One region of the Streptomyces sp. NPDC020422 genome, then DNA from elsewhere that is predicted to be linked to it. Evidence: riboswitches for the same ligand, from Rfam matches in the RefSeq annotation. Region 1 holds a riboswitch; the other holds the start of a gene.
What was found. A riboswitch is a leader RNA that binds a small molecule or an ion and turns the genes downstream of it on or off. The one in region 1 is predicted to bind thiamine pyrophosphate.

Region 1 (7,547 bases):
CGAGGATGTCCCGCACCGTGCGGGCACGGTCGGGGCGGGTGGAAGCGGTACCAAGGGCCATACCGGCAGGTTAGACGGGGTCCAGGTGAGGAAGAAGGCGCGTCCGCGTTATGGACAGGTTCTGGACACTATTCAGGCCACACCAGGGTCAGGACCACGTCAGGTGCACGTCAGGTGCACGTCAGGTGCACGTCAGAACGACGTCGGGACGGCGTCATGGCGACGTTTGGACCGCGTCCGGACGACGTCGGGACCGCGTCGGGATCACGTCGGCCGCCCTCTGGGCCGCGGTGTCGGAACCACGTCATGGCCGCCTCGGAGCAGGCTCGCCGACCGCGCCGGAGACCGGCCCGCGGCTATGCCGACCGCTCGCGGACCCGCTTGGCGAGCGCGGCCGCGGCGGCGGCCGGGTCGTCGGCCTCGGTGATCGCCCGGACGACGACGATCCGGCGGGCCCCGGCGTCGAGCACCTCGTCGAGGTTGGTCTCGTCGATGCCGCCGATGGCGAACCAGGGGCGGTCCTGCTCCAGGGCCGCCGCGTAGCGCACCAGGTCGAGCCCCGGGGCGTACCGCCCCGGCTTGGTGGGGGTGGGCCAGCAGGGGCCGGTGCAGAAGTAGTCCACGCCCGGCTCGACGGCGGCCGCGGCCGCCTCGGACTCGGCGTGGCAGGAACGGCCGATCAGCACCCGGTCGCCCAGGATGGCGCGGGCGGCCGGCACGGGCAGGTCGCCCTGGCCGAGGTGGAGCACGTCGGACCCGATGGCGTGGGCGACGTCCGCCCGGTCGTTGACCGCGAGCAGCTTGCCGTGGCGGCGGCAGGCCTCGGCGAACACGGCCAGGTGCTCCAGCTCCTCGCCGGCCTCCATGCCCTTGTCGCGGAGCTGCACGATGTCCACGCCGGAGGAGAGCACGGCGTCGAGGAAGGCCGGCAGGTCGCCCTGGCGCTTCCGGGCGTCGGTGCACAGGTAGAGCCGGGCGTCGGCGAGCTGCGCGCGAGGCGTGGACATGGTGTTCCCCCCGTCGGGTGGTGCCGGTGCCGGGCCGGCCTGGAGCGGCCGGCCCGTACCTGCGGCGTGTCTTCGGTGGTGCGGGTGGTGCGTCAGACGGCGAGCGCCTGGGCGCGGCGCTTCACCTCCGTGCCGCGATTCTCGCCGAGGGCCTGCGCGGGGGTGCCGGGCAGGGTCGGGTCCGGAGTGAAGAGCCACTCCAGCATCTCTTCGTCGCTGAAGCCGTCGTCCCGCAGGAGCGTCAGGGTCCCGGAGAGGCCCTTGACGACCTTGCCGTCCTGGATGAAGGCGGCGGGCACCTGGAGGATCCTCTCGCCGGGGCGCACTTCCCTGCGGACGGCGATGAGCTGACCCTCCTTGATCAGCTGCCGCACGCGCGTCACCTCGATGTCGAGCATCTCGGCGACGTCGGGGAGGAAGAGCCAGGCGGGGACGAGAGCATCGGTCTTTGCGTCAATCTCGGTCACGGGACAAGCGTGCCATCCCGGACTGACAGCCGGTAGTCGGGCCCTACCGGACTGCGGCCTTCAGGGGTACGGAGGGGTCGGCGGCCTTCGCCGGGTCGACGGGCGTCCGGTGCTCGATGAGCCTGCGGCCCTGGGCGAGGTCGCGCGGCCGGCTGACGGCCAGCAGGGCCACCGGCGTGTCGTCCTGGAGCCACAGGACGGTCCAGGAGGCGTCGGCCGGGTCGCCGCGCCACAGCAGGGTGTCGGCGGCGCCGTGGTGTCCCGCGTACTGGACGAAGCGGCCGAACTGCTCGGACCAGAAGTAGGGCACCGGGTCGTAGGGGGCGGTCTCGTCGAGGTCCACGGCCGCCACGGCGGCCACGGCGCTCCCGGCGCTCCCGGCGCTCCCGGCGCTGTCGGCGAGGATGTCGGCGGCGACGGTGCGCGGGCCCTGGAGGGCGTTGTCCCAGTGGTGGACGAGGAGCCGCTCGCCGTAGCGGGCGGAGGGGAAGGAGGCGCAGTCGCCGACGGCGTACACGTCGGGCAGGGAGGTGCGCAGGCGGGCGTCGGCGGTGACGGCGCCGCTCGGGTCGAGGGCGATCCCGGAGCCGGCGAGCCAGTCGGTGGTGGGGCGGGCGCCGATCCCGACGACCACGGCGCCGGCGGGCAGCTCGGCGCGCTCGCCGGAGTGGGCCGCGCCCTCGGCGAGGACCACACGGCCCTCCTCGACGCCCGCCACGCGCGCGTTGAGGCGGAGCTCGGCGCCGCTCTCGGCGTACCAGGCGCTCATGGGCGCGGTGACCTCGGCGGGCAGGGCGCCGGCGAGCGGACGGTCGGCGGCCTCGACGACGGTGACGGCGCAGCCGGCCGCGCGGGCGGCGGTGGCGAACTCGGCGCCGATCCAGCCGGCGCCGACGACGACGATGTCGTCGCGGCGCTGCAGGACGGTGCCGAGGCGGGCGGCGTCGTCGAGGGTGCGCAGCAGATGGACGCCGGGCACGCCCTCGGTGCCGGGCAGGGTGAGCGGGTGGGCGCCGGTGGCGACGACCAGCGTGTCGTACGGCACGGGGCCGGCCTCGGTGTCCAGCTCGTGGTCGGCGGGGCGCAGACCGGTCACGTCGAGGCCGAGGCGCAGGGTGATCCGGAGTGTCTCGAAATCGATGTCGAAGGCGGAGTCCTCGGCCTTGCCGAGGAGGACCGCCTTGGAGAGCGGGGGCCGGTCGTAGGGCTGGTGGGGTTCGGCGCCGATGAGGGTCACGGGGCCGGTGAAGCCCTGTTCGCGCAGGGCGACGGCGGTCTGGACGCCCGCCATGCCGGCTCCGACGATCACGACGTGCCGCTCGGACGGTGACGTTGTCTGCTTCTGCTCGCTCACCCGACCACCTTACGCATCTGACGGTGCGTCAGGAAGGGAGGCCCCTGTGACGGCCCCCGCCCTGCCGTTAGTCTGGCGGGCGTAAAGCACTCGCGGGAGCCCGGACGCACCGGGCTGAGAGGGAGGCTGGCCGGCCTCCGACCGTACGAACCTGATCCGGGTCATGCCGGCGAAGGGAGGGGCTGGACGCCCATGTCGCGTACACCAACGTCCGATGTGCTCGTCATCGGAGGCGGGATCATCGGCCTGGTCACGGCCTGGCGGGCCGCGCAGCGGGGATTGCGCACCGCCGTGGCGGACCCCGAACCGGGCGGTGGCGCCGCCCGGGTGGCGGCGGGCATGCTCGCCGCCGTCACCGAACTGCACTTCGGCGAGGAGACCCTGCTCGGGCTCAACCTCGACTCCGCGCGCCGCTACCCCGCGTTCGTCGCCGAGCTCGCCGAGGCGACCGGCCACGACGTCGGCTACCGCTCCTGCGGCACCCTCGCCGTCGCGCTCGACGCCGACGACCGGGCCCATCTGCGCGAGCTGCACGCCCTGCAGACCCGCTGCGGGCTCGCCTCCGAGTGGCTGAACGGGCGCGAGTGCCGCCGCCTGGAACCCATGCTGGCCCCGGGCGTCCGGGGCGGGCTGCGGGTGGACGGCGACCACCAGGTCGACCCCCGCCGCCTCGCCGACGCGCTGCTCCTCGCCTGCGAACGGGCCGGCGTGGTCTTCCACCGGGCGCTCGCCGAGCGGCTCACGGTCGCCGGGGGCCGGGCCCGCGGGGCGGTGCTGGCCGGCGGCGACGAGCTCGCGGCGGACCAGGTGGTGCTGGCGGCGGGCAGCCTGAGCGGCCGGCTCGCCGGCGTACCGGAGGAGGTGCTGCCGCCGGTGCGGCCCGTGAAGGGCCAGGTGCTGCGGCTGCGGGTGCCGCCCGCGTACGCGCCGTTCCTCTCCCGCACGGTCCGCGCCGTCGTGCGCGGCAGCCATGTCTATCTGGTGCCGCGCGAGAACGGGGAGCTGGTCGTCGGCGCGACCAGCGAGGAGCTCGGCTGGGACACCACCGTCACCGCCGGCGGGGTCTACGAGCTGCTGCGCGACGCGCACGAGCTGGTGCCCGGCATCACCGAGCTGCCGCTCACCGAGACCCGTGCCGGACTGCGGCCCGGCTCCCCCGACAACGCGCCGCTGCTCGGCCCGAGCGCCCTGCCGGGACTGCACCTGGCGACCGGCCACTACCGCAACGGGGTGCTGCTGACCCCCGTCACCGGCGACGTCATGGCCGAGGCCCTGACCACCGGGGCGCTGCCCGCCGAGGTCCGCCCCTTCACCGCCCGCCGCTTCTCCCCCGTACACCTGGAGCACGCATGAACGTGTCCGTGAACGGAGAGCCCCGCGAGCTCGCGGACCCGCTCTTCCTCGACGCCCTCGTCGCCACCCTCACCGCAGCCCCCGCCGGGGTGGCCGCCGCCGTCAACGAGACGGTCGTCCCGCGCAGCCAGTGGGCCGCGACCCTGCTCGGCGAGGGCGACCGGGTCGAGGTCCTCACCGCGGTCCAGGGAGGCTGAGCCATGTCCGACGACGTCTTCACCCTCGGCGGCACCGAGTTCTCCTCCCGCCTGATCATGGGCACCGGCGGGGCACCCAGCCTCGACGTGCTCGAACGCTCCCTCGTCGCCAGCGGTACGGAGCTGACCACGGTCGCCATGCGCCGACTGGACCCGACCGTGCGCGGCTCGGTGCTCTCCGTCCTGGACAGGCTCGGCATCCGCGTCCTGCCGAACACCGCGGGCTGCTTCACCGCCGGCGAGGCCGTCCTCACCGCCCGGCTCGCCCGGGAGGCGCTCGGCACGAACTGGATCAAGGTCGAGGTGATCGCCGACGAGCGGACCCTGCTGCCGGACGGGGTGGAGCTGCTCGACGCGGCCGAGACCCTGGTCGACGACGGCTTCGTCGTCCTGCCGTACACCAATGACGACCCGGTCCTCGCGCAGAAGCTGGAGGACGTGGGCTGCGCGGCGATCATGCCCCTGGGCTCGCCGATCGGCTCCGGGCTCGGCATCCGCAACCCGCACAACTTCGAGCTGATCGTGGAGCGGGCCGGGGTGCCGGTGATCCTGGACGCCGGTGCCGGGACGGCCTCGGACGCGGCGCTCGCGATGGAGCTCGGCTGCTCGGCGGTGATGCTGGCCTCGGCGGTGACCCGGGCCCAGGAGCCCGTCCTGATGGCGGAGGCCATGCGCCACGCGGTGGAGGCGGGCCGGCTCGCCCACCGCGCGGGCCGCATCCCGCGCCGCCACTTCGCCGAGGCCTCCTCCCCGCGCGAGGGCCGGGCCCGGCTGGACCCGGAACGGCCGGCGTTCGGGGCGTGAGTCCGCCGCCGTCGCGTCACAACCGCGCTGCAGTGCGGGCGGGACGGGCGGCGGCCCCCTGAGCGGCTCGTAGACTCGACGCCGTGGACACGACCCTTCAGGACCCCCTCGTCGGGCGGCTGCTCGACGGCCGCTACCGCGTCGACGCGCGCATCGCCGTCGGCGGGATGGCCACGGTCTACCGGGCCGTCGACACCCGCCTCGACCGGGTGCTCGCGCTCAAGGTGATGCACCCGGACCTCGCCACGGACGCCGCGTTCGTGGAGCGGTTCATGCGCGAGGCCAAGTCCGTCGCGCGGCTCGCGCACCCGAACGTCGTCGGCGTCTTCGACCAGGGCGCGGACGGCGCCTATGTGTACCTGGCGATGGAGTACGTCGCCGGGTGCACCCTGCGCGACGTGCTGCGGGAGCGCGGCGCGCTCGGGCCGCGGGCGGCGCTCGACATCCTGGAGCCGGTGCTCGCCGCGCTCGGCGCCGCGCACCGGGCCGGGTTCGTGCACCGGGACATGAAGCCGGAGAACGTCCTGATAGGCGACGACGGCCGGGTGAAGGTCGCCGACTTCGGTCTCGTACGGGCCGTGGGCTCGGCCACCGACACCACCGGGGCCGTCCTCGGCACCGTGTCGTACCTCGCCCCGGAGCAGATCGAGCACGGCACCGCCGACACCCGGGCCGACGTGTACGCGTGCGGGGTCGTCCTCTACGAGATGCTGACGGGCGGCAAGCCGCACTCCGGCGACACCCCCGCCCAGGTCCTCTACCAGCACCTGAGCACCGACGTGCCGGCTCCCTCGGCCGCCTTCCCGGGGCTCGCCCCCGAGCTGGACGGCCTGGTGGCGAGCGCCACGGCGCGCAACCCCGAGCTCCGGCCCCACGACGCGGTCGCGCTGCTCGCGCTGCTCCGCGAGGCCCGCGCCGTGCTCGGCGACGAGCAGCTGGACGCGGTGCCGCCGGGGGCCCGCGCGCAGGAACGCTCCGGCGCCGAGGACCGCACGAGCGTGATCCCGCGGCTGCTGCCGCAGCCGGTGGAGCACACCAGCGTGCTGCCCACCCCGCCGCCCTCCGCCACGGCGCCGTCCGCGGCCCGGCGCCGGGCGCCCCGCGGGCCGCTTCTGATCGTCGCCGCCGTCCTGCTGGTCCTCGGTATCGGGACCGGCGTCTGGTACATCAACTCGGGCCAGTTCACCCGGGTCCCCGCGGTCCTCGGCCAGCCCGAGGCGCAGGCCGCCAAGCGCCTGGCGGACGCCGGGCTCGACGTGGGCGCGACCAGGCGCGCGTACAGCGACGTGTACGAGCGGGGCACGGTCATGGCCACCGACCCCGCCTCCGGCGAGCGCATCCGCGGCAACGGCACGGTGACGCTGACCGTCTCGCGCGGCCCCGAGATCGTGAAGGTCCCGAATCTGAAGGGCGTTCCGCTCGCGGAGGCGAAGCGGCGGCTCACCGAGGAGGGCCTGGCGCCGGGCGTGATCAGTTACGAGTTCGACGACGCGGTCCCCCAGGGCGCCGTCGTCGGCTCGGACCCGGAGCCCGGCACCGAGCGGAGCCCCGACTCGGCCGTCGCCCTGGTGGTCAGCAAGGGCGTGCCGGTCGACGTCCCGGACGTCAGGGGCGAGTCGGTGGCCGAGGCCACGGCCGCGCTCCAGGAGGCCGGCCTCAAGGTGACGGTGGCCGGCGAGCGGATCGACTCTCCCGAGGAGGCCGGCACCGTCGCCGCGCAGTCCCTCGCCGAGGGCAGCCGGGCCGCCAAGGGCGACGCGATCACCCTCACCGTCTCCAAGGGCCCGCGGATGATCGAGGTCCCGGACGTCGTGGACATGAAGACCGACGAGGCGCGCGAGGAGCTGGAGTCGGCCGGCTTCGAGGTCAAGGTCGAGAAGACCTTCCCGTTCCTCGGCGACACGGTCACGGACCAGTCCGTCGAGGGCGGCTCCACCGCCGCCGAGGGCTCCACCATCACCATCACGATCAAGGGACTGTAGAGACTCATGCGCAACCCCGTCGGCGGACATGTCCCCGTGGCCGGCGGCCTCGCCACCACCGGCCTCGGCTACGCCCGCGAGCTCGGCGCCGAGACGGTGCAGGTGTTCGTCGCCAACCCGCGCGGCTGGGCCACCCCCGTCGGCAACCCGGCCCAGGACGAGCTGTTCCGGGCCGGCTGCGAGGCCGAGGGCCTGTCGGCCTGGGTGCACGCCCCCTACCTGATCAACTTCGGCTCGCACACCGAGGCCACGGTGGAGAAGTCCGTCGAGTCGATGCGCCACTCGCTGCGCCGCGGCCGGGAGATCGGCGCGAAGGGCGTCGTGGTGCACACCGGCTCGGCGACCGGCGGCCGGCCGCGCGCGGTGGCGCTCGCGCAGGTACG
Region 2 (7,547 bases), on a different contig from region 1:
CCAGGGCACCCGGGCCTGACCCGAACCGGGAACCGCCCCGCGAGGGGATGGACAGAGCCCTGCCGGTCGTACACCGTGCAGGACACAACGCGACGACACGCAGGAGCAAGTGGTGATCGAAGAGACCCTCCTCGAGGCCGAGGAGAAGATGGAGAAGGCCGTCGTGGTCGCCAAGGAGGACTTCGCCGCGATCCGCACGGGCCGTGCGCACCCGGCGATGTTCAACAAGATCGTGGCGGAGTACTACGGCGCCATCACGCCGATCAATCAGCTGGCGTCGTTCTCGGTGCCGGAGCCGCGCATGGCCGTGGTGACCCCGTTCGACAAGAGCGCGCTGCGCAACATCGAGCAGGCCATCCGCGACTCGGACCTGGGCGTCAACCCGAGCAACGACGGCAACATCATCCGTGTGACGTTCCCCGAGCTGACCGAGGAGCGCCGCCGCGAGTACATCAAGGTCGCCAAGGGCAAGGCCGAGGACTCCCGCGTCTCCATCCGCTCCGTGCGCCGCAAGGCCAAGGACTCGCTGGACAAGCTGGTCAAGGACAAGGAGGCCGGCGAGGACGACGTGCGCCGTGCCGAGAAGGAGCTCGACGACCTCACCGCGAAGTACGTCGCGCAGGTGGACGAGCTGCTGAAGCACAAGGAAGCCGAGCTCCTCGAGGTCTGATGAACGACTCTTCCTGGGGGGCCCCGGCCGGAACCGGCTTCGGGGGACCCGACCAGGGGCCTGCCCCGGCGGGTCCCGCCTACGAAGGGCGGCAGGCGGCGCAGACTCGGCCCATGCCCATCGTGTCCGACGACGTTCCCGCCGGCGACAACCAGGACGATCACGACCGGGGGGCCGCTCAGCCGAGCGGTCCCCTGTTCCGTGACGAGACGCCGCACGAGCACCCGCAGGAGCCCATGTCCAGCCCGTCCCAGCCCACGAGCGCGCCTTCGCCCCGGCAGCAGCCGCGGCAGAAGAAGAGCGCGGGCCGTGACCTGGGCGCGGCCATAGGGGTCGGCCTCGGCCTCGGCGCCGTCATCATCGCCTCGCTGTTCATCTGGAAGCCGGCGTTCGTCGGCGTCATAGCGGTCGCCGTGGTGGTCGGCCTGTGGGAGCTCACCTCCCGCCTGCAGGAGCGCAAGAACATCAAGGCCCCGCTGGTCCCGCTCGCGGTCGGCGGCGCGGCGATGGTCGTCGCCGGATACGTGCGGGGCGCGGAGGGCGCGTGGGTCGCGATGGCCCTGACCGCGCTCGCCGTCCTGGTGTGGCGGATGACGGAGCCTCCCGAGGGCTATCTGAAGGACGTCACGGCGGGTGTCTTCGCCGCGTTCTACGTGCCGTTCCTCGCGACCTTCGTGGCGATGCTGCTGACCGCCGACGACGGCCCGCAGCGGGTGCTGACCTTCCTGATCCTCACGGTGGTCAGCGACACCGGCGCGTACGCCGTCGGCTGGCGCTTCGGCAAGCACAAGCTCGCCCCGCGCATCAGCCCCGGCAAGACCCGCGAGGGCCTGGTCGGCGCGGTGGCCTTCGCGATGGCGGCCGGCGCGCTGTGCATGCAGTTCATGATCCACGACGGCACCTGGTGGCAGGGCCTGATCCTCGGCCTCGCGGTCGCGGCCAGCGCGACCCTGGGCGACCTGGGCGAGTCGATGATCAAGCGCGACCTCGGCATCAAGGACATGGGCACCCTGCTGCCCGGCCACGGCGGCATCATGGACCGCCTGGACTCCCTGCTGCCGACCGCTCCGGTGGTGTGGCTGCTCCTCGTGCTGTTCGTGGGCAGCGGCTGACGGTCCGGTTCGTACGAAGGGCCCGTCGTCCCCCTGGGGGCGGCGGGCCCTTCGGTCATCCGCCGGACGGGGGACGTGTGCGGCGTGTCGTGGCCCGGGCGCGTCCGCCGGGGCAGGCATCGCACCATGACAGCGAAGGCACACCCGGCCCGGGGCGCCACGGGGGCCACCACCGTCCTGCTGACCCTGGCGGCGGGGCAGTTCCTGATGGCGCTCGACAGCTCCGTCATGAACGTGTCCATCGCGACCGTGGCCGAGGACGTGGGAACCACGGTCACCGGGATCCAGGGCGCGATCACCGCGTACACCCTGGTGATGGCGATGCTGATGATCCCCGGCGGCACCGTCGGGGCGCTGATCGGCCGCAAGCGCGCCTTCATGATCGGCTGTGTGGTCTACGGCTGCGGCTCCCTCACCACGGCCCTCGCCCCCAACCTGACCGTCCTGCTGATCGGCTGGTCGTTCCTCGAAGGCGTCGGCGCGGCGCTCATCATGCCCGCCATCGTGGCCCTGGTCGCCGGGAACTTCCCCACCGAACGGCGCCCGACGGCGTACGGCGTGGTGGCGGCCGCCGGAGCCGTCGCCATCGCGCTCGGACCGCTCATCGGCGGTCTCGCTACGACCTACTTCTCCTGGCGGTGGGTCTTCGCCGGCGAGGTGTTCGTCGTCCTCGTCATCCTCGTCTTCGCCCGCCGCATCGCCGACGCCCCGGTCACCGAGCCGCCGCGCCTCGACGTGGTCGGGGCGTTCCTGTCCGCCGCCGGCCTCGGGGCCTTCGTCTACGGCGTGCTGCGCTCGGGGGCGTGGGGCTGGGTCCGGCCCAAGCCGGACGCGCCCTCCTGGCTCGGCGTCTCCCCGACCGTGTGGCTGGCGCTCGCGGGCCTGCTGCTGCTCTGGTCCTTCCTGCGCTGGGAGTCCCGGCTCGCGCGCCGGGGCGGGGACACGCTGGTGGACCCGGCGATGCTGCGGAACCGGCAGCTCACCGGCGGTCTGACCATGTTCTTCTTCCAGTACCTGGTGCAGATGGGCGTCTTCTTCCTCGTCCCGCTCTACCTCTCCGTCGCCCTCGGCCTGTCCGCGCTGAAGACCGGTGCGCACATCCTGCCGCTGTCGGTGACCCTGCTGGCGGCCGCGCTGCTCATCCCGCGCTTCTTCCCCGACGTCTCGCCCCGCCGGGTGGTGCGGCTCGGCGTGTTCGCCCTGCTCGCCGGGGCGATCGTCCTCATGGGCGCCCTGGACGCGGACGCCGGAGCGGAGGTCGTCACCCTGCCGCTGCTGCTCATCGGCCTCGGCATGGGCGCGCTCGCCTCCCAGCTGGGCTCGGTCACCGTCTCCGCCGTCCCCGACGAGGAGAGCGCCCGGGTCGGCGGCCTGCAGAACGCCGTCACCAACCTCGGCGCCTCCATCGGCACGGCGCTCGCCGGCTCGATCATGATCGCGGTGCTCACCTCGTCGTTCCTGACCACCATCGACCAGAACCCGGCCGTCCCCGCCGAGGTCAAGAGCCAGGCCTCCGTGGAGCTCCAGAGCGGCATCCCGTTCCTCTCGGACGCCCAGCTCACCGACGCCCTCGACCAGGCGGGCGTCGACCCCGAGGTCACCCAGGCCGCCCTGGACGCCAACGCCGCGGCCCGCCTCGACGGCCTGCGCGCCGCCCTGGCGATCCTGGCCCTCGCCTCCGTCGTGGCGCTCTTCTTCACCTCCCGCATCCCCGGGACCCAGCCCGGCTCGACGCGACCCTGACACCGCCCCGTCCGTGGAACGGGGACACCGGCGCGCGTCTGCGACACTGGTAGGACCATGCCCAAGCCCGGAGAACTCACTTTCGTCGCCCCGCGCGGAGCCAAGCAGCCCCCGCGGCACCTCGCCGACCTCACGCCCGCTGAGCGCAAGGAGGCGGTCGCCGCGATCGGCGAGAAGCCGTTTCGCGCCAAGCAGCTGTCCACGCACTACTTCGCGCGCTACGCGCACGACCCGGCGGAGTGGACCGACATCCCCGCCGGCTCGCGCGAGAAGCTCGCGGGGGAGCTGCTGCCCGATCTGATGTCGGTGGTGCGGCACATCTCCTGTGACGACGACACCACCCGCAAGACGCTGTGGCGGCTGCACGACGGCACGCTCGTCGAGTCGGTGCTCATGCGCTACCCGGACCGGGTGACCATGTGCATCTCCTCGCAGGCGGGCTGCGGGATGAACTGCCCCTTCTGCGCCACCGGCCAGGCGGGGCTCGACCGCAACCTGTCCACCGCCGAGATCGTGCACCAGATCGTCGACGGCATGCGCGCCCTGCGCGACGGCGAGGTCCCCGGTGGGCCGGCCCGGCTCTCCAACATCGTCTTCATGGGCATGGGCGAGCCGCTCGCCAACTACAAGCGGGTCGTCGGAGCCATCCGGCGGCTGACCGACCCGGAGCCCGACGGCCTCGGCCTGTCCCAGCGCGGGATCACGGTCTCCACCGTCGGCCTGGTCCCGGCGATGCTGCGCTTCGCCGACGAGGGCTTCAAGTGCCGCCTCGCGGTCTCGCTGCACGCCCCCGACGACGAGCTGCGCGACACCCTGGTCCCCGTCAACACCCGGTGGAAGGTCCGCGAGGTCCTCGACGCCGCCTGGGAGTACGCGGAGAAGTCCGGCCGCCGAATCTCCATCGAGTACGCCCTGATCAGGGACATCAACGACCAGGCCTGGCGTGGCGACCTGCTGGGCAAGCTGCTCAAGGGCAAGCGGGTGCACGTCAACCTGATCCCGCTCAACCCGACGCCCGGCTCCAAGTGGACCGCGTCCCGTCCCGAGGACGAGAAGGCGTTCGTCGAGGCCATCGCCCGCCACGGCGTGCCCGTCACCGTCCGCGACACCCGCGGACAGGAGATCGACGGTGCCTGTGGACAGCTCGCGGCCGCCGAACGCTGACCTTGTACTCTGAGCTCGAACACATCTGCATATTCCGACAGGGGAGCGCCACAGCGCTGAGAGTGCGGCAACCGTAAGGCCGCAGACCCTCTGAACCTTGCCCAGGTCATTCTGGGTAGGAAGTTCGGTCGTAACTCGAGCTGTTGCGCCCTGCCCGCGTCCGGGTCCCCCGGACGCGGGCAGGGCCGCGTCTCTTCCTGGTCACACCCAGGAGGAAGTCCACGTGAACACCAAGAAGGCCGCCGCCGCCGCGCTCGTCGCGGCGCTCGGCGTCGCCACCCTCGGCGCCTGCGGCACCGACGACGCGCGCGGAGCCGCCGGCAAGAGCGACTCGCCCGCGCCGAAGACCGTCACCCTGGTCAGCCACGACTCCTTCAACGCCTCCAAGGAGGTGCTGGCGGAGTTCACCAAGCAGACCGGTTTCACGATCAAGGTCCTCAAGAGCGGCGACGCCGGCGAGGCCGTCAACAAGGAGATCCTCACCAAGGGCTCCCCCCAGGGCGACGTCTTCTTCGGCGTCGACAACACCCTGCTCTCCCGCGCCCTCGACAACGGCATCTTCACCCCGTACGAGGCGAAGGGCCTGGACCGGATCCCCGCCGCGCTCCGGCTCGACAAGGAGCACCGGGTCACCCCGATCGACTCCGGCGACATCTGCGTCAACTACGACAAGCAGTACTTCGCCGACAAGAAGCTCGCGCCCCCGCAGTCCTTCGACGACCTGGCCAAGCCGGCGTACAAGGACCTCCTGGTCGTCGAGAACCCCGAGCGCTCCTCCCCGGGCCTCGGCTTCCTGCTCGGCACCGCCGCGAAGTACGGCGACGCCGGCTGGCCGGACTACTGGAAGAAGCTCAAGGCCAACGGCGTGAAGACCGTCGACAGCTGGGAGCTCGCCTACAACCAGGAGTTCTCCGGCTCCGCCGGCGGCAAGAAGGCCAAGGGCGACCGTCCGCTCGTCGTCTCCTACGCATCGAGCCCGCCGGTCGAGGTGCTCTACGCCGAGCCCCAGCCGAAGGTGGCGCCGACCGGCGTCTCCACCGGCACCTGCTTCCGGCAGACCGAGTTCGCGGGCCTGCTGAACGGGGCGAAGAACCCCGAGGGCGGCAAGGCGCTGATCGACTTCCTGATCTCCAAGAAGTTCCAGGACGACATGCCGCTCCAGATGTTCGTCAACCCGGTCACCGACGACGCCGCGCTCCCCGAACTCTTCACCAAGCACGGTGTGGTCGTCGACAAGCCGGAGACCATGGCGCCCGAGAAGATCGCCGCCAACCGCGAGCAGTGGATCCGGCAGTGGACCTCGCTCGTCCTGAAGTAGCCGCCCCGGGCCGCACGGGGAACGCGGCGCGGCCGGCCCTCATGGTGCTGCCCGTCGCGTTCTTCGCCGTCTTCTTCGCCTGGCCCGTCGTCTCGATCGTCGAGCGCGGGCTCAGGCCGGACGGGCACTGGGAGCTCGGCCGCTTCACCGAGACGCTCGGCAGCCCCGAGATCCTCGACGTGCTGTGGTTCACGCTGTGGCAGGCGCTCGCCTCCACCGCGCTCACCCTGCTCGTCGCCCTGCCCGGCGCGTACGTCTTCGCCCGGTTCGACTTCCCGGGCAAGCGGGTGCTGCGCGCCGTCGTCACCGTGCCGTTCGTCCTGCCCACCGTCATGGTGGGCACGGCGTTCCTCGCCCTGGTCGGGCGTCGCGGGCTGCTCGACGAGCTGTGGGGCGTCCGGCTCGACACCACCGTGTGGGCCATCCTGATCGCCCACGTCTTCTTCAACTACGCCGTCGTCGTCCGCACCGTCGGCGGCCTCTGGTCCCAGCTCGACCCCCGCCAGGAGGAGGCCGCCCGGGTCCTCGGCGCCTCCCGATGGCGGGCCTGGCGGACGGTGACCCTGCCGGCCCTCGGCCCGTCCGTCGGCGCCGCCGCGCTCATGGTGTTCCTGTTCACCGCGAGCTCCTTCGGCATCGTGCAGATCCTCGGCGGCCCCGCGTACTCCACCCTGGAGACCGAGATCTACCGGCAGACCGCCGACCGGCTCCAGCTCTCCACCGCCGCCGTCCTCACGATCGTGCAGTTCGTCGCCGTCGGCGCGATCCTCGCCGTGCACGCCCGGATGGTCCGCCGCCGGGAGACCGCGCTGCGGCTGGTCCCGCCGGAGCGCACCGCCGCCCGCCCGCGCGGCGCCGGCCAGTGGCTGCTGCTCGCCGCCGTCCTGCTGTCGATCGGGCTGCTGATCCTGGCGCCGCTCGGCGTCCTCGTCGAACGCTCGCTGGCCACCCCGACCGGCTACGGCCTCGACTACTACCGGGCGCTGCAGTCCGTGGACGAGAACGGCACCTTCCTCGTGCCGATGACCGACACCATCGTCAACTCCCTGCAGTACGCGCTTGCCGCCACCGCCATCGCCGTCGTCATCGGCGGGCTCGCCGCCGCCGCGCTCACCAGGCGGGCCGGCCGTCTCGTCCGCGGCTTCGACGCGCTGCTCATGCTGCCGCTCGGGGTGTCCGCCGTGACGGTCGGCTTCGGCTTCCTCATCACCCTCGACGAGCCGCCGCTCGACCTTCGGGCCAGTTGGATCCTGGTGCCGCTCGCACAGGCCCTGGTCGGCGTCCCCTTCGTCGTACGGACCATGCTCCCCGTGCTCCGTGCGGTGGACGATCGGCTGCGGGAGGCCGCCGCCGTGCTCGGGGCCTCGCCGTGGCGGGCCTGGCGCGAGGTCGACCTGCCGCTCGTGCGGCGCGCGCTGCTCATCGCCGCCGGGTTCGCCTTCGCCGTCTCGCTCGGCGAGTTCGGTGCGACGGTCTTCATCGCCCGCCCCGACAACCCGACCCTGCCGGTGGCCGTGGCCCGGCTGCTCGGCCGGCCGGG

Region 2: linked by a shared signal. The riboswitch ahead of ACH414_RS10305 (thiamine ABC transporter substrate binding subunit) and the one ahead of thiO (glycine oxidase ThiO) in region 1 are both predicted to bind thiamine pyrophosphate.

Annotation. Positions count from the first base shown of each region.
Region 1 is NZ_JBIRVJ010000008.1:331,111-338,657, forward strand. Features, by position in the region: gene metF (methylenetetrahydrofolate reductase [NAD(P)H]) at 1-61, opposite strand, end outside; gene thiE (thiamine phosphate synthase) at 357-1,007, opposite strand; gene ACH414_RS23365 (Rv2175c family DNA-binding protein) at 1,100-1,474, opposite strand; gene ACH414_RS23370 (NAD(P)/FAD-dependent oxidoreductase) at 1,518-2,828, opposite strand; TPP riboswitch at 2,911-3,023, shown strand; gene thiO (glycine oxidase ThiO) at 3,021-4,181, shown strand; gene thiS (sulfur carrier protein ThiS) at 4,178-4,378, shown strand; gene ACH414_RS23385 (thiazole synthase) at 4,382-5,182, shown strand; gene pknB (Stk1 family PASTA domain-containing Ser/Thr kinase) at 5,266-7,164, shown strand; gene ACH414_RS23395 (deoxyribonuclease IV) at 7,171-7,547, shown strand, end outside.
Region 2 is NZ_JBIRVJ010000003.1:626,589-634,135, forward strand. Features, by position in the region: gene pyrH (UMP kinase) at 1-19, shown strand, start outside; gene frr (ribosome recycling factor) at 113-670, shown strand; gene ACH414_RS10290 (phosphatidate cytidylyltransferase) at 670-1,782, shown strand; gene ACH414_RS10295 (MFS transporter) at 1,909-3,525, shown strand; gene rlmN (23S rRNA (adenine(2503)-C(2))-methyltransferase RlmN) at 3,583-4,689, shown strand; TPP riboswitch at 4,719-4,829, shown strand; gene ACH414_RS10305 (thiamine ABC transporter substrate binding subunit) at 4,913-6,007, shown strand; gene ACH414_RS10310 (ABC transporter permease) at 6,049-7,547, shown strand, end outside.